4 regions of the Halovibrio sp. HP20-59 genome follow, and region 3 is predicted to be linked to each of the others. Evidence: predicted binding sites of a transcription regulator. Region 3 holds the regulator's gene; each other region holds the start of a gene.
The links. Region 3 encodes sigma-54, which starts transcription at its own class of promoters, with help from an activator protein. Its sites were predicted from a motif close to TGGCACNNNNNTTGCTNT; they were not measured.
Positions count from the first base shown of each region.

Region 1: the regulator sigma-54 is predicted to act here: its motif matches at 1,855-1,872, upstream of amt (ammonium transporter).
Region 2: the regulator sigma-54 is predicted to act here: its motif matches at 2,467-2,484, upstream of RZA33_RS04295 (NCS1 family nucleobase:cation symporter-1).
Region 4: the regulator sigma-54 is predicted to act here: its motif matches at 2,067-2,084, upstream of glnL (nitrogen regulation protein NR(II)).

Region 1 covers NZ_JAWJUW020000002.1:204,224-208,436, reverse strand. The annotation lists gene RZA33_RS03165 (putative motility protein) at 96-305, opposite strand; gene RZA33_RS03160 (FAD-dependent oxidoreductase) at 436-1,677, opposite strand; gene amt (ammonium transporter) at 1,999-4,213, shown strand, end outside.
Region 2 covers NZ_JAWJUW020000003.1:23,950-28,162, reverse strand. The annotation lists gene hydA (dihydropyrimidinase) at 1-1,113, opposite strand, end outside; gene RZA33_RS04300 (nitrilase-related carbon-nitrogen hydrolase) at 1,145-2,011, opposite strand; gene RZA33_RS04295 (NCS1 family nucleobase:cation symporter-1) at 2,586-4,103, shown strand; gene RZA33_RS04290 (LysR family transcriptional regulator) at 4,140-4,213, opposite strand, start outside.
Region 3 covers NZ_JAWJUW020000005.1:118,081-122,293, forward strand. The annotation lists gene RZA33_RS07735 (PTS sugar transporter subunit IIA) at 40-510, opposite strand; gene hpf (ribosome hibernation-promoting factor, HPF/YfiA family) at 515-823, opposite strand; gene RZA33_RS07745 (RNA polymerase factor sigma-54) at 921-2,342, opposite strand; gene lptB (LPS export ABC transporter ATP-binding protein) at 2,487-3,212, opposite strand; gene lptA (lipopolysaccharide transport periplasmic protein LptA) at 3,257-3,775, opposite strand; gene lptC (LPS export ABC transporter periplasmic protein LptC) at 3,787-4,213, opposite strand, start outside.
Region 4 covers NZ_JAWJUW020000014.1:18,339-22,551, forward strand. The annotation lists gene glnA (glutamate--ammonia ligase) at 1-1,326, shown strand, start outside; gene RZA33_RS14785 (DUF4124 domain-containing protein) at 1,410-1,916, shown strand; gene glnL (nitrogen regulation protein NR(II)) at 2,153-3,214, shown strand; gene ntrC (nitrogen regulation protein NR(I)) at 3,207-4,213, shown strand, end outside.

The sequences.
Region 1 (4,213 bases), on a different contig from region 3:
GTGGCTCAATAATAATCAAAAAAAACGCTGACCGATGGCCAGCGTTTTTTATTACTTTCACGAGGTTAATTCTCACATGCTTAAACTTTCAAAGGTTAAGCGAAGGTATTGATTTGAGTACCCACACTGCCTTCTTTAGCTAAATCAGGCTGTGCGCCGGAGTCTGCAGACGCCATGACTTCGGTGACTTGCTCAGATTGCGTTTCCAAGGCGTCTTTAAACACCTGCATTTGCGCCTGTTCGGCGGTTTGCGCCTGGTTCATGTAAAGCGATGCGCTCACTGCACTGCTAATGCCTACATCCATATTTCCACCTCATGGTGTGCAAGTTTAGTAATAAGTTAGCAAAGCAATAAGCCACGTGCAAAGAAAAGGCGCTATTACTGATGCCAACGTCTAGTACTATCGGCTTAACCCGTCCGATCATTAATAGCGATTAGAACCGGTCAGCGCGAAACGGCACCATATCAATAGCAGTCGGCTGTCCTTCCATCATATCCGCCAACAGTTGCCCTGTCGCAGGCCCTAGGGTGAACCCCTGATGGCCATGCCCAAAGGCCAGCCATAAGCCAGGATGGCGCGGCGCTGGCCCTATCACCGGCTTCATGTCAGGCAGGCAGGGTCTCGCACCCTTCCAGGGGGCTTCATCACGACGCTCGCCTAAAGGAAACACACTGCGCGCGACTTTCTCTGCCGCGGCTAGCTGATGCACGTCGGCCGGGGCATCCAGGCGATCTAGTTCGGCCCCGGTGGTTAAACGAACGCCCGCATTCATAGGCGCCAGCAAATAGCCCACTTCAGCGTCCATGATCCAGAAATTTAGCTTGGCCGGCGCTTTAGGCGCGTAGTGCATGTGGTAGCCACGTTTTACAAAGGTAGGAAAGTGATAGCCCAGCTCTTTTAACCAGCTTCCCGCCCAGGGCCCTAGCGCCACGACGACGTCATCTACTTCTAACGCTTCAGCAGCGGCATTGACCTGCCAACGGTCACCCATTTGCTGAACCGACTGGATATCCGATTGCAAAATACGCCCGCCATCATTGCTAAACGCTTGGGCATAGGCCGCGACCAACCCGCCTGGATCAGCAACCGTCCAGGGGTCAAGCCAATGAATCGCGCCGATAATGCTATCGCTGAGCGCGGGCTCCTTTTCCTCCAAGGCGGCACGGTCCAGCTGTTGAAACTGCACGCCATAAAGATGCCGCGCCTCTTCAGCCTCGGTTAGCCGCGCGGCCAACTTTTCCGGGGTGCGGTAAAGCTCAAGCCACCCCTGCCGACGAACCAAGTGGCCTGCCCCAGCGGCCTCAATCATGGGTTCATGTGTTTTGAGTGATAGCTGAATCAGCGAGGCGTATTCCGGCACGATTTTCTGGTAGGCCTTAGGCGCGGAGTTCATCCAATAACGTAACAGTGGAGAAGCAGCCTTCAGCATGCCTCCCGTCCGGTAGCGAATGTCCACTCGGCGATTGGGCAAGACACTTAACAGCGTTTTGACATCGCGGGGGAAAGGGTAAGGCTTGACGGCCTCACGCTGAATAATCCCCGCGTTACCGAACGAGGTTTCGCGACCCGGCTGAAGGCGATCCACCAGGGTAACGTCGTGCCCACGCTGGCGCAGATGCCAGGCGATACTGACACCCACCATGCCCGCTCCCAGAACGACTATTTGACGCGCCATTTTGATGCACCCCTCTTTTCGTATGTAAAACGCTTACTGGCAGCAAACTAATAACATTAACTAATTGAAAAATATCACCAATAAAGCCGCTTATATAGAGTAGAAAACACTCTTTTTAAATTAAAAATCAGTCATTAATGTCGCTGAAATACTAAAAAGGGGTGACAACACTGCAGTCGGCATAACAATTGCTTAGTTTTCATTAGGGAACATTAGCAATGTGCTATTTATGCATAGCGCTTGGTAGAACATTAGTCACCTTACCGCTCATTTAGCACCATAAAGAAGCATTTAATGCACCAAAACCGCTAAGGAAACCCCATGCAGGCCACGCAAGTTTTGGATAATTCATTGCTCGACACGCTGTGGGTGTTATGGGCAGCCGCGCTGGTATTCATTATGCAGGCAGGTTTTCTCTGCCTGGAGGCGGGTACAACGCGTACCAAAAACGCCATCAATGTCGCTATGAAAAACGTAGCGGACTTTGCTATCGCCGTCAGTATTTTTTGGCTAGTCGGTTTTGGCATCATGTTTGGCGACTCCCACCTCGGCTTCATCGGCACAACGCTATTTGGTTGGCAGTTAGAAGCTTCCAGTAGCTGGGTAATCACCCTGTTTATTTTCCAAGCAATGTTCTGTGCCACCGCCGCTACCATTGTGTCGGGGGCGGTAGCAGAGCGCATGCCCTTTTTAGCCTATACCTGGACGGCCCTCTGGATAGCCTTGCTGATCTATCCAGTATTTGGCCATTGGGCATGGGGCGGGCTTTTGGATGGCACGCAAGGCTGGCTAGGGGCGCTTGGGTTTGTCGACTTTGCGGGCTCGACGGTGGTGCATAGCGTGGGCGGTTGGGTCGCCCTGGCCGCCGTACTCTGTATTGGACCACGTAGCGGGCGCTTCATCCATGGCAAGCCGCCCACTGCCTTCCCCTCAGGCAACCTCCCCCTGGCCATGCTTGGCGCGCTGTTTATGATTCTGGGCTGGTTTGGCTTTAATGGCGGCAGCACTCTGGCCGTGACCACGCAAATACCCAGCATAATTGCTAATACGGTGATGGGCGCCGTCGGCGGGATTCTTTCGGGAATGCTAATGGGGCTGCGTACGCGGCGCTACGCAGACGTAATGTATGCGATTAATGGCGCCATCGCGGGCTTGGTCGCCGTCACCGCCGGCGCTCATGTCATCTCCTTATCGGCAGCGTTTGGATTGGGTGCGGTTAGCGGCGTACTGATGGTGCTAACCAGCGAATGGCTGCTAAGTAAGCATATTGATGATGCGGTCAGTGCCATACCCTCGCACCTCGTCGCTGGCGTATGGGGCACGCTAGCACTGCCCTGGGTGGCCGACCTGACACTATTGGATAGCGGCTTGTCTCGGTCCGCTCAGTTTGGTATTCAGCTGATCGGCGTTGTGGTGTGCGGTGTCTGGAGCTTTGGCAGCGCCTGGCTGCTATTTCGCATCACTCGGCGCTTCCTGCCTATACGCGTCTCACCTGAGGCAGAAAAGATGGGGCTCAACTTAGCCGAACACGGCGCTAACAATGAGCTAAACGAGCTGCTTGAACATATGCGCCAACATGAACAACAGGGCGATATGCGCCAGCGAATCGAGGCTGACCCGTTTACCGAAGTGGGCGAAATAGCAGCGAGCTATAACCGCGTAACCGAAGCCCTTGAACGTGCCGTTGGACACACCCGTGTGATGTTACGCAACCTCCGCGATGGCGTGATTACCTGGCAGGCAGACGGTACCTTAACGAGTCTTAACCCCGGTGCGGAGCAGCTATTCGAAGTGGACGCCGCTCAGCTTATCGGTCAACCCATATCGCGGCTGCTGCCCAATCATCATCTCACTCCTGGTGCGCGTCACGAGATTAAACGACGCAGCGCTGACCAAGGCGTGCGCTACCTGGAAGTACAGGTCAGCGAGGGGGCCAGTGGGTCCGTTTCTGAGTGTTCGGGCATGGTGCGAGATATTACCGAACGCAAACAGCTGCAGGAACAATTGAACCGTGAGCGTGACCTTGCCAGAACGACGCTTGCCTCTATCGGCGATGGTGTGATTACCTGCGATGCGAGTGGCAACGTGACCTTTATTAACAGCGAAGCACAGCGCTTAACGGGCTGGACACTTAAAGAAGCGGTCGACAAACCGATCCATCGGGTTTATCGGTTGATTGACGAGTTCAGCAGCGAACCGCTAAGCAACCCTGCCCGGCAAGTGCTCACCCAGCTGACACCAGTGCACTCCACCGAACACTGTCTACTGGTCAAGCGCGATCACTCGCACACCCCCATCCAGCATAGCGCCTCACCGATACGCTCACGCGCCGGCATCACCCTGGGAGCAGTGGTAGTCTTTCAAGATATCAGCCTTACCCGCCACCTTGCCGAACAGCTGAGTTATCAGGTCAGCCACGACAACCTTACTGACCTGCTCAACCGACGCGCCTTCGAATCCGCGCTCAGTGCGCTACTCAGTCGAGACGATGGCCACCACGTGCTGTGCTATCTGGATCTTGATCAGTTCAAAATCG
Region 2 (4,213 bases), on a different contig from region 3:
GTTGGTCGACGTCAGCGCGACAAACTCCTGGGGCGACAGCTTGCCGGTGTTGACGCCTTCATCCCACAGCACGGCCAGGCGATCCTCGACCCCGGCGGTGCCGTTGGGAATCTTGGTAAAGTCGTCCTTGCCCGCGGCTTTCTGATCGGCACAGAAACAGCAGTGGTCGGTGGCGGTGGTCTGGAGGTTGCCGGACTGAAGGCCGTGCCAGAGCGCTTCCTGGTGGCCTTTGGGCCGGAAGGGCGGGCTCATCACGTGGGCGGCGGCACGCCCCCAGTCGGTATCCTGGTAGACGCTGTCGTCGATCAGCAGGTGACCGGCCAGGCATTCGCCGTAAACCGGATGACCCTGCTGGCGGGCGTAGGCGATCTCATCCACCGCGTCCTTGGTCGATACGTGAACCAGATAGATTGGCGCGCCCAGCGTGCTGGCAATGCGGATCGCCCGGCTGGCGGCTTCGCCTTCCACCTGGGGCGGACGCGAAAGCGGGTGGGCTTCCGGCCCGGTGAGGCCCTGGGCGAGCAGCTTCTGCTGCATGTGATAGACCAGCTCGCCGTTTTCAGCGTGAACCGTGGGAATCGCCCCCAGCTCCAGGCAGCGCGAGAAGCTTTCCACCAGAATATCGTCGGTGGCCATGATCGCACCCTTGTAGGCCATGAAATGCTTGAAGCTATTTACGCCGTGTTCGTGTACCAGGGTGCCCATTTCTTCCCGCACGCTATCGTCCCACCAGGTGATCGCGACGTGGAAGGCAAAGTCGGTGGCGGCTTTTTCCGCCCAGCCCTGCCAGGTCTCGAAGGCTTCCAATAGCGACTGGCCTGGCTGGGGGATCACGAAGTCGATGATTGAGGTGGTGCCGCCCGCCAGGGCCGCGGCGGTGCCGGTGTAGAAATCTTCGCTGGCCACAGTGCCCATGAAAGGCAGCTGCATGTGGGTATGCGGGTCAATGCCGCCGGGCATTACCAGCTGGTCGCTGGCATCGACAATTTCGCACCCATCCGGGGCCTCTAGGTCGGTGCCAATCGCTTGAATTTTACCGTCCACACACAGCACATCGGCGCGGTAGGTGTCGGCGTGGGTGACGACGGTGCCGCCCTTGATCAATACGCTCATGGTTCGCTCCTGTTATTTTTAACCAGCAAGATCATTCGCCTTCGGTCAGGCGGGTATAGGTCTCCGGGCGGCGGTCGCGGAAGAACTGCCAGTTGTTGCGCACCTCGCGCACCATGTCCAAATCGATCTCGTGAACCAGCAGCTCGTCGTCGGTTTCGCTGGCCTGGGCTTCGATCTTGCCGCGCGGGTTGACGATGTAGCTGGAGCCGTAAAAGTCGCCGATATTCCAGGGCGCTTCGGTGCCGACCCGGTTGATGGCGGCGATAAAGCAGCCGTTGGCGGCCGCGGAGGCGGGTTGCTCAAGCTCCCACAGGTACTGGGAAAGCCCGGCGACGGTGGCAGAGGGATTGAAGATCACCTCGGCCCCGTTGAGCGCGAGTGCCCGCCAGCCTTCGGGGAAGTGACGGTCATAGCAGATATACACGCCGATCTTGCCGTAGGCGGTGTCGAACACCGGCCAGTTGGATTTACCCGGCTTGAAGAAGAATTTTTCCCAGAACCCGGCTACCTGCGGAATATGGGTTTTGTGGTACTTGCCCAGGTAGCTGCCGTCGGCGTCGAACACGGCCGCGGTGTTGTAGTAAACGCCGGTTTCGGTCTCCTCATACACGGGGACGATAATGACCATGCGGTGCTCGGCGGCGAGTTTTTGCATCATCTGGCAGGTAGGGCCTTCCGGCACCCGCTCGGCGGCGGCGTACCATTTGCCGTCCTGGCTTGGGCAAAAGTAAGGCTGGTTAAACACTTCCTGAAAACAGAGTACCTGTACGCCCTGGTCAGCCGCTTGCTGAATCATCGGCAGATGGGCTTCGTTCATGGTATCTCGGATCGCCGCTGGTTCCAGGTCGGTGCTGGTTTTTAGCCCCATTTGAATCAGGCCGATTTTCATTTTCTGCATGAAAGTCCCTCCCTATGGTCATTGGTGTATATGCATTTTTGTAAAGCGTGACGTATGAATTTTATAAAGCTGACAAAAGAGACAGCTTTTACCAAAAGTATCGCTGGGTGGGTGGTTTTAGCAAGTTTTAAGAAGGGGTTTTTACGATTGACTTTAACTCTTTGAGTTTGTTTGCTTTTATTCGTGATTTAATTTTTATTCACTGTTTTGGTGAGTTAGTGCACTGTTTTGGATATTCTAATTAAATATTTAAAATCAATAGTTTGTTAATTTTTTAATGCTTATTTTTGGATGAATGTTGTTTTAAATTGGTGCAAATATTTTTTCTGGTCTAGCTTTATTCAATTGATTCGGGTTTGGGTTAAGTCAATTTAAAGAATGCAGGCTAATAATAATATTGTTGTCGAGGAAGGCAGCTTTTTAATCAATGAGTTAATCGGTGTGCTTTTAGGGTTAGGCATGCTTATTGCTTGGCTTCTAAAAGCGATGGTTGCTAACAGCCATGATTTCTAAGCGATTTGATTTAAGCACTCCCTAGACCGTGGGGGAAAACGCAATGCGGAGGAGAGACAAAATGACCGAAACAACTTCTCAAATGGTGAACCGAGGTGGGTTAATAGAGCTCGATAAAGGCGACGATGTTCGCAATAGTGCGCGCTTTAACCAGGATATTGCACCTACTCAGGCCAGCGAGCGTACCTGGAGTAAATGGAACATCGCGGCGTTATGGGTAGGCATGTCAATTTGCGTACCCACTTATACCCTGGGTGGGGTGCTGACCGCCTACTTTGGGTTGAGCGTGGGGGAAGCGCTGTTTGCTATTCTTTTAGCCAACGTGATCGTGCTGATCCCGCTCACTCTCAACGCCTTTCCGGGTACTAAATTTGGTATCCCCTTTCCAGTGGTGTTGCGCTCGTCCTTCGGCATTTTAGGTTCCAACGTGCCCTGTCTGGTGCGCGCGTTGGTTGGCTGTGGCTGGTTTGGCATTCAAACCATGTTCGGTGGGCTGGCCATTCACCTGCTGCTTTCCGAGTTGATTCCCGCCTGGGCGGCCCTGGGGGGCGTTGGCGAAGTTATCGGCTTTTTTGTATTCGGCGCGATGAACCTTTACGTGGTGATTCGTGGCGCCGAATCAATCAAGTGGCTGGAAACCTTGGCAGCACCGCTGCTGTTAGCCGTCGGCGTTGGTTTGATGGTGTGGGCATGGCCGCATATGTCGATGACCGAACTATTGGCACAGCCGCCATCGCGCCCGGAAGGCGCTTCGGTGTATGGCTACTTTTTCGCAGGCTTAACCGCCATGGTGGGTTTTTGGGCCACCCTATCGCTGAATATTCCCGACTTCAGCCGCTTTGCCAAAAGCCAGAAGGACCAAATTGTTGGCCAGGTGCTTGGGCTGCCGCTAACGATGTTCTTCTTTGCGGCCCTCGGCGTGGTGTTAACCGCTGCCTCTGAGTCGCTGGTAGGGCAAACGATTGCTGATCCGGTCAATCTGATTGGTATGATCGATAGCCCGTTTTGGGTGGTACTGGCGATGCTATTAATTATTATCGCCACCTTGTCGACTAATACGGCGGCAAACATTGTTTCACCAACCAACGACTTCCAGAACATTGCGCCTAAGTTGATTAATCAGACCCGAGGCGTTCTTTTAACGGGCGCAGTGGGCGTGTTGCTGATGAGCTACGATCTGCTGCAAAAAGCGGGGATTATTCCGCCAGGGGTTTCCCTTGAGCAGATGTACTCCAACTGGCTGTTGGGCTATTCAAGCCTGCTGGGCCCGATCGCAGGCATTATGGCGGTCGATTACTTTCTGATTAAAAAGCAGCGTCTGGATGTGCCCAGCCTGTACATGGATAACCATGCTTATCCCGCCGTGAATATTGCCGGTTTCATCGCCTTTAGCGTACCCGTGGCGCTCACTCTGATTTCGCTGTTAACCGGCACCATGAACTGGTTCTACGACTACGGCTGGTTCACTGGTTCAGCGTTGGGGGCCATTGTTTACTATGTGGCAAGCCTGTTGTTGGCGACATCGCCACAGGTAGGGCCTGCGCCCATTATGGCCAGTGAGGTGGCAGAACAGCCTTAGGGTAGGCGAGGGCGGGCTCAAGCGGCGCTGATTTACTCAATCAGCGCTTTTAACAAAGCTTAAAAACGCATCGACTACCCGATTAGGGCGACGGTCATGGCGGGTAATGA
Region 3 (4,213 bases):
GTATGATCGGCACCTTCAGTAACAGTAACTCACACCCCGTTAGGGGGTGGAGAGCTCGCGAATTTTGGCGGTGATAAGTTCGAGTAACTCACGCTGACTGCCTGCTTTGCGCAACTGCTGGCGCGTACCACCATCATTCATGATGGTGGCTACCTGGCCTAGCAGGGAGAGGTGGGTGTCATCGGCTTCTTCCGGCACCAGTAGAACAAATACCAAGTCAACCGGGTCGCCGTCGATGGCGTCAAAATCAACCGCTTCTGAGAGTTTTAAAAACCCAGCGATCGGAGCAGTGCAATGGGGGCTACGCGCGTGGGGAATAGCCACACCGTTACCGATGCCGGTACTGCCCAGACGCTCACGGCCGATTAATCGGCTAAACACTTCTTGGCTGTCTAGACTGGGAATATTTTGGGCAATAAAGGTGCTGTAAAACTCCAGCACCCTTTTTTTGCTGCCTCCGGGAACGTCAAATAGCACCCGTTCCGGGGGGAGTATGGTTTCCAGCGTCATTGATTTAACGCACACCCGCGCCTTGGGCGCGCGCTTGTGCTTTTTCCTTATGTTTGACGAGTTGACGGTCTATTTTGTCCGCCAGGGCGTCGATAGCGGCGTACATATCACTGTCTAGGGCCTCCGCGTGTAAATCAGCACCTGCGGCGTGCAGCGTACACGCGGCCTGCTGGCGCTCTTTCTCAACTGATAGGGTGACTTGCACCGTGGTTATATTGTCGTAATGGCGCTCTACACGTTCTAGCTTTTCGTTAACATAGTCACGCAAGGCGTCAGTCAGTTCTACGTGATGACCAGTGATATTGACTTGCATTGACGTACTCCTTTCTATCGGACTGTTCTTCGATTGTAACCCTTTTTGCCATGTTGCAAAGCCCCTTGTCGAGAGTTTCCTGAAACGGTGGCAGGGCCTAGCGCAAGCGACGCCGCTCGCTGGATGAGGGAATGCCCATGGCTTCGCGATATTTGGCCACGGTACGACGCGCTACCTGAATCCCCCCTTCGCCTAATAGCGTCACTAAACGGCTGTCGGAAAGCGGTTTGCCGGGTGATTCTTCATGAATCAGTTTCTTGAGCCGCGCACGAATGGCCGTGCTGGAGTGGCTGTCGCCGTCTTGGCCGCTCACTTGGCTTGAAAAAAAGTATTTGAGCTCGAACACGCCCCGGGGGGTATGGATATATTTTTGTGTCGTTACCCGCGAAATAGTCGATTCGTGCATCTCCACGGCCTCGGCAATATCGGCCAATATCAGCGGCTTCATGGCTTCTTCGCCGCGCTCCAAGAAGCCAATTTGGCGGGTGACGATTTCTCGACCGACGCGCAGCAGGGTGTCGTTGCGGCTAGAGAGGCTTTTAATTAACCAGCGCGCTTCCTGCAAGTGCTCTTTGAGAAACTGATTATCCTGGCTTTTATCCGCCCGCTTTATCAAGCTGGCGTAGTCAGGCTGAATGCGCAGCCGCGGCAGGGCTTCAGGGTTAAGTTCTAAATGCCAGCCCTCGTGGTCGTGGCGTACTACAAGGTCGGGGGTTACATAGCTATCATCGGTGTCGCCATAGGCACTGCCAGGGCGTGGATCAAGGCCGCGAATCAATTGGATAACTTCGTTTAGCTGTACGTCGTCGAGTCCCAGCCGCCGTTTTAGCAAGCGCATGTCATCCTTGCCTAGCGCCTCAAGAAATTGGCGTACGAGTCGGCGTGCGGGCACCAGCAGCGGGGTGTTATCGGGAAGGGCGGCGAGTTGCAGCATTAAACATTCGCGCAGGTCCCGGGCAAAAATGCCGGTGGGCTCGAACTGCTGTAGTTTGAGCAGGATGGTTTCGACTTCGCGCTGGCTAAGTCCCTCCACCCCTTGAGCGCGGAGTCCTTCACGAATATCGTTAATGGGCTGGGTTAAATAGCCGTTGGCGTCTAGCGCGTCGATGAGGCTTTCGGCAACGAGCTGCTCACGGTCGCTGAAATCGGTCATGGCCAGCTGCCATAAAAGGTGACCGTGCAGGCTTTGCCCAGCGGCCTGGCGCTCAAAATCGGGACCTTCACTGCTGCCACTGCTACCCGTATTGCCTAGGTCTTGATAAGTATCTGACCAATCGCTATCGACGGATAGCTCAGTGGGAATAGTGTCTGACCACTCTTCCTCTTTAGGCTCGCTGGCAGCCTCTTCTTCGCTGAATTCGTCCTCTTGCTCCAGCATCGGGTTGGCATCTAGGGCCTGCTGGATTTCTTGACGCAAATCCAGCGTCGATAGCTGCAACAGAGCGATTGCCTGCTGCAACTGAGGTGTCATGGTCAGCTGTGTGCCAATACGCAGTTGTAGAGAAGCTTTCATGACCATCTGAGAACCACTCGCTAATCGGAAAGGTTTACCCTAGTGCGAGTGGCTTGCAGGTGCAAGTGCAATAAGCATGCCATTGGTCGTAAAGTTGTTGCAGAGCGCTATTTACAGGAAGAAAAAATGCGCATAAGGATAAGCGTGAGCTTATAGGCGGAAGTCGGCGCCTAAATAAACATCTCTTACTTTTTGGTTGTTGAGGATCGACGCCGGTGGCCCGCTGGCAATGATTTGACCATCACCGACAATATAGGCGATGTCGCAAATATCCAGGGTTTCGCGCACATTGTGATCGGTAATCAGCACGCCGATATGGCGTTGCTTAAGGGCGCGAATGATGGTTTTAATTTCGCCCACCGAAATGGGGTCAACGCCGGCAAAGGGTTCGTCGAGCAAGATGAAGGCAGGCTCAGTGGCAAGCGAGCGGGCAATTTCGACCCGCCTGCGCTCGCCGCCGGAAAGGCTCATGCCGAGGTTGTCACGAATATGGCTGATGTGGAAGTCTTCAAGCAGCGCCTCCAAGCGCTGTTCGCGGTCGCTGCGGCTAAGGGCTTTGCGGGTTTCGAGAATCGCCATAATATTGTCAGCAACCGACAATTTACGGAAAATAGACGCCTCTTGAGGTAGATAGCCAATCCCGGCCGCTGCGCGCCTGTGCATCGGGGCGTGGGTTAGATCCGTCGCGTCAATCCCTACCTTGCCTGCATCGGCTTTTACTAGCCCGACAATCATATAGAACGAGGTGGTTTTCCCTGCACCGTTGGGGCCGAGTAAGCCGACAATGCTGCCTTGGGCAATTTCCAGGTTAATATCTTTTACCACCCGGCGGCGCTTGTAGCTTTTGGCCAGGTGGTGAGCATAGAGGGTTTTGATCGGCGCAGTTTCAGTTGTTTCAGCAGTTGCCACAAGTTGACTCCCTATTCTTCCGGCTGGAGGGTCATGCGAATGCGCTGGGGCTCGCTGCCTTCAACGTTTGAGCGGGCTTGAATCACTTCACGGTCAATAAAGTATTCGAGCCGTCCTCCTTTAAACGTGTCTTGCCTTTGGATCAGTTCGGCTTGATCAATCAGCTCTACCCGGCGCTCGGCGACGTGATAAATAATCCGTCGTGCCCAGCCTTCGGTAGGGCCGTCCTGGTCTTGCGCTTGATGGCGTAAGTAGGCACGTTCACCGGTGGCGGTTGCTGTCGAGAGTTCGCCCGCGTCATTGCGTTGGATTTCGACCCGCTCGCCGCGCAGCCGCATTTCGCCCTGGCGCACTTCCACATTCCCGGTGTAGACGGCGGTGCCGGCACGCTGATCAAGATCTAAGCGGTCGGCTTCAACTTCCACAGGTGCTTGTTGCGGGGAAGAATTGGTTTGGGCTGCCGCGGTTAGCGGTGCCGTAAACGCAAAAAGAGCAGTGTAGACGAGGGCGTTGAAAATAAGCGCTTTCATGGCGGTTCCTATTAGCGTTGCGTGGCCGGGGGATGGATGCCGCGGACATTGTCAGTGAGCCGCACCTGGCTATCGTCAAGCCACACATCCATACGTGACGCAGTCATTTGCTGGGGAGGTTGCTGCAGCATTACCGGTGTTTGGCTCCAGGCATGCCGCTGTAGCCCATCATAGTGCAATTCTTGCGTATCCAGTTGCCAGCCTTCGTTCGGGGCGATAAGCCGTGCTGAGCCCGTTAAAACAAGCACCTGAGTCGCGGTGTTGAGCGTTCCTTCATCGGCGTTGGCCAGCCATTGGCGGCTGTCGCTGTCGAACAATACCGCTCTGGGCTCTTCAGCCCAGGTTTCGCTGAGTTGCGGGGTATGAATCAGGCGCGGCGTTTTTAGCGACTGCATGATATTACCAGCGTCATCAAATAGCGTTAGTTCAGCGTTTTCC
Region 4 (4,213 bases), on a different contig from region 3:
GAACAGCACGTCACAGTGCCAGCCCGCGATGTTGACGAAGAATTTTTTGAAAACGGCCAAATGTTCGATGGTTCTTCCATTGATGGCTGGAAGGGCATTAACGAATCCGACATGATTCTGCGTCCTGAGGATGGCTCAGCCTACCTCGACCCCTTCACCGAAGACGCGACCTTGGTGCTGCGCTGCGACATTATCGAGCCGGCCACCATGCAGGGCTACGATCGGGACCCGCGTTCCATTGCTAAGCGTGCAGAGGCTTACCTGCAGTCAACCGGTCTAGGCGACACAGCTTTCTTCGGCCCTGAGCCAGAGTTCTTTATCTTTGACGAAGTGCATTGGAAGTCTGACATTCAGGGCTCCATGTACAAAATCACCTCTGACGAAGGCGCTTGGGCTAGCGACAGTCAAGTTGAAGGCGGCAACCTGGGCCACCGCCCGCGTGTCAAAGGCGGCTACTTCCCGGTTCCCCCGGTGGATAGCTTCCACGACATCCGTGGCGCTATGTGTAACACCTTGGAAGCGATTGGTCAGACCGTGGAAGTTCACCACCACGAGGTTTCCAACGCGGGTCAGAACGAAATCGGCGTTAAATTTAATACGCTGGTGAAGAAAGCTGACGAAGTGCAGGAAATGAAGTACGTGATCCATAACGTGGCTCACGCCTACGGCAAAACCGCGACCTTCATGCCGAAGCCGCTGGTTGGCGATAACGGTTCGGGCATGCACGTTCACCAGTCGTTCTGGAAAGATGGCAACAACCAGTTCGCCGGTGACGAGTACGCTGGCCTGTCTGAAATGGCGCTTTATTACATTGGCGGCATCATCAAGCACGCTCGTGCGTTGAACGCCTTTACCAACGCTTCTACTAACTCGTACAAGCGCTTGGTGCCAGGTTTTGAAGCGCCGGTTATGCTGGCTTACAGCGCGCGTAACCGCTCCGCTTCTATCCGTATCCCTTACACCGCAAGCCCGAAAGGTAAGCGTGTCGAGGCGCGTTTCCCCGATCCGACCGCCAACCCGTACTTGGCATTCTCCGCCATGTTGATGGCCGGTATCGACGGCATCAAAAACAAGATCCATCCTGGCGATGCGATGGATAAAAACCTTTACGACCTACCGCCGGAAGAAGGTAAGTTGGTGCCGACCGTGGCGCACAGCCTGGACCAAGCGCTGGAAGCCCTCGACGCTGACCGTACGTTCTTGACCGAAGGTGGCGTGTTTACCGACGAAATGATCGACGCTTACATCGAACTCAAAATGGAAGACGTTGAGCGTATCCGCATGACGACTCACCCGATTGAGTTTGATATGTACTACAGCTGCTAATCAGCGCTATTGATAACGAATAGTGCTCAAACCCCGCTCCGGCGGGGTTTTTTATTATCAGGGGCGGTATGGTTAACAAAATAATGACCAGGGTGGCCGCGTTCGGTTTCGTGGTTAGCCTATTGGGCATCAGCGAGGCGACGTTTGGGCAAACGGTTTACCGCGTCATCGATGAGCATGGCAACGTCACTTTTACCGATAAGCCAGGCCAAGGGGGAGAGGCGCTAGAGTTAGCCCCATTGCCGGGCTTGCCGCTTGCACTAAGGACCACAACAGCCGATGTGCGCCCGCGTGGCAAACCGGGGCAGCCTTTTATGCCCTACGACCACTTTTCAATTGCCTTGCCCCAGCAAGGCGCACGTTTGGATAAGGCAATGACGTCAGTGGAAATCGCGATTGCCCCACCGCTGCGCGAGGACCACCAGGTGCGGCTGTTGGTGAATGGTAACGTTAGCCAGTCAGCGTTGCACAGCGATGTGTTCTGGCTAACGGGGCTGGCGGCGGGCCGTCACGAGCTTCAAGCTGAGTTATTGGATAGCAGTCAACGGCTGCAACACCGCTCCGCGCCAGTGATGGTTATAGTCCCTTAAAAAGGGACGCCTTAAAGCGGTTTCTCAAAAAACTCAATGCACTAAAATAGTGCATTAATCGGTCGGTTCGTTTCCGTTAGCGCCCTAAAAAGGATCAGCTTGCGCGATGGTTATGCGCGTAAGCCGTGCAAATCACCGCTAATGGCTAATTGGCGCGCTTCTTGCAGCTTCCGCATTGATCATCCACTTGTAGGTCTGTAACGGCGATGGAAGACGCGATTTATCAGGACACCACCATGCATCAGCGCTTACTTGAACATCTTACGACGGCTGTATTGCTGCTCGACGGTAAGCTACGCGTGCGTTGGATGAACCCAGCGGCCGAAGCGTTATTGGCGGTCAGCCTCAGCCGTGTGAAGGGCATTAGCTTAGATACGCTGCTCGGTGACGACAGTATTGATGAGGTGTTGGCGAAAGCGCGCGATGCGTTTCACCCTTACACCCAGCGGGAAGCGCGGATTACGCCGCTAATTAATAGTGAACCACTTACCGTTGACTACACGGTAACGCCGTTATCAGACGACGAGCTGCTCTTGGAAGTAGAGCCCCGCGATCGGTTAATGCAAATTTCCCGCGAAGAGGCGCTGACCACTCGTCAAGAGACCATCAAGGTACTGGCCCGCGGCCTTGCGCATGAAGTGAAAAACCCGCTCGGTGGTATTCGTGGCGCCGCGCAGCTGTTGGAACGGGATTTAGACGATCCGGCGTTGCGCGAATACACCTATATCATCGTCGAAGAGGTGGATCGATTGCGCGACCTGGTCGATTCCATGCTGGGCCCCAATTACATCGTCAAGCACGAACCGCTGAATATTCACAAAGTGCTTGAGCGGGTGAGAGCGTTGCTGATAGCCGAGCATCCCAGCGTGTTGATTAGCCGCGATTATGACCCTAGCCTGCCCGACCTTTCCGGTGATGAGTCGCAAATGATTCAGGCGGTGCTCAATGTGGCGCGCAACGCTGTGCAGGCGATGAACGATGCGCAAACGCCGGAGCCGACCCTGATATTGCGCACCCGCTCCCGTCGCCAGTTTACCCTGGGCGCCGAGCGCCACCGCTTAGTTAGCGAAGTCGCCGTCATCGATAATGGCCCTGGCGTTCCCGATACGCTTCAGGAAACGCTGTTTTACCCCATGGTGTCGGGGCGCTCTGAAGGCAGCGGCCTGGGGCTCTCTATTGCCCAGTCGATTTTGCAACAACATCAAGGATTGATCGAATGCGAATCACGTCCTGGACATACCGAATTTCGTTTATTGATTCCCATGATATTACTTTCACCGGAGAAGCGTCATGACTGAGGCTGCACGTAATGATGTTGCGCGGGTGGTCATTGTCGATGATGATCGGGCTATCCGCTGGGTGCTAGAGCGCGCGCTAGCACAGCCCGACCTAGACGTGGAATGTATTGAGCGTGCCGATACGGCGCTTGAGCGCTTGCTGGAAAGCCCCCCAGACGTGTTGGTCACCGACATCCGTATGCCCGGTATCGACGGTTTGGATTTAATGGCCCGCTTGCGCGAAGCGCACCCTGATCTGCCGGTCATTGTGATGACTGCGCACTCAGATCTGGACAGCGCGGTGGCCTCTTATCAGGGCGGCGCGTTTGAGTACCTGCCCAAACCGTTTGACGTTGACGAAGCCTTGGCACTGGTGCGCCGCGCCGTGGCGCATGCCCGCGAACGCCAGCGCCCGGTAACCGTGCCGGAAGGGTTAAACGCGGAAATTATCGGCGAAGCGCCAGCGATGCAGGAGGTGTTTCGCGCGATTGGCCGTCTCTCCCATTCGCATATCACAGTGTTGATCAACGGTGAATCGGGAACCGGTAAAGAGCGCGTTGCCTTGGCGCTTCACCAGCACAGCCCACGGGAAGGGAAGCCGTTTATCGCCTTAAACATGGCGGCGATTCCCCGCGATTTGATCGAATCGGAGCTGTTTGGCCATGAGAAGGGGGCCTTTACCGGCGCCTCTCAGCAGCGCCAAGGGCGTTTTGAGCAAGCCAACGGCGGTACGCTGTTTTTAGATGAAATAGGCGATATGCCGTCTGAAACGCAAACACGCTTGTTGCGTGTATTGGCCGACGGTGAATTCTACCGGGTGGGCGGTCATATGCCGATAAAAGTGGACGTGCGTATTATTGCCGCCACCCACCAAAATTTAGAAGAGTTGGTTGAAGACGGGCGTTTTAGGGAAGATTTGTTCCATCGTTTAAATGTTATCCGCATTCATCTGCCGAAGTTGGCCGAACGGCGCGAAGATATCCCACGGTTGACCCGGCACTTTTTAGCCGAGGCAGCGAA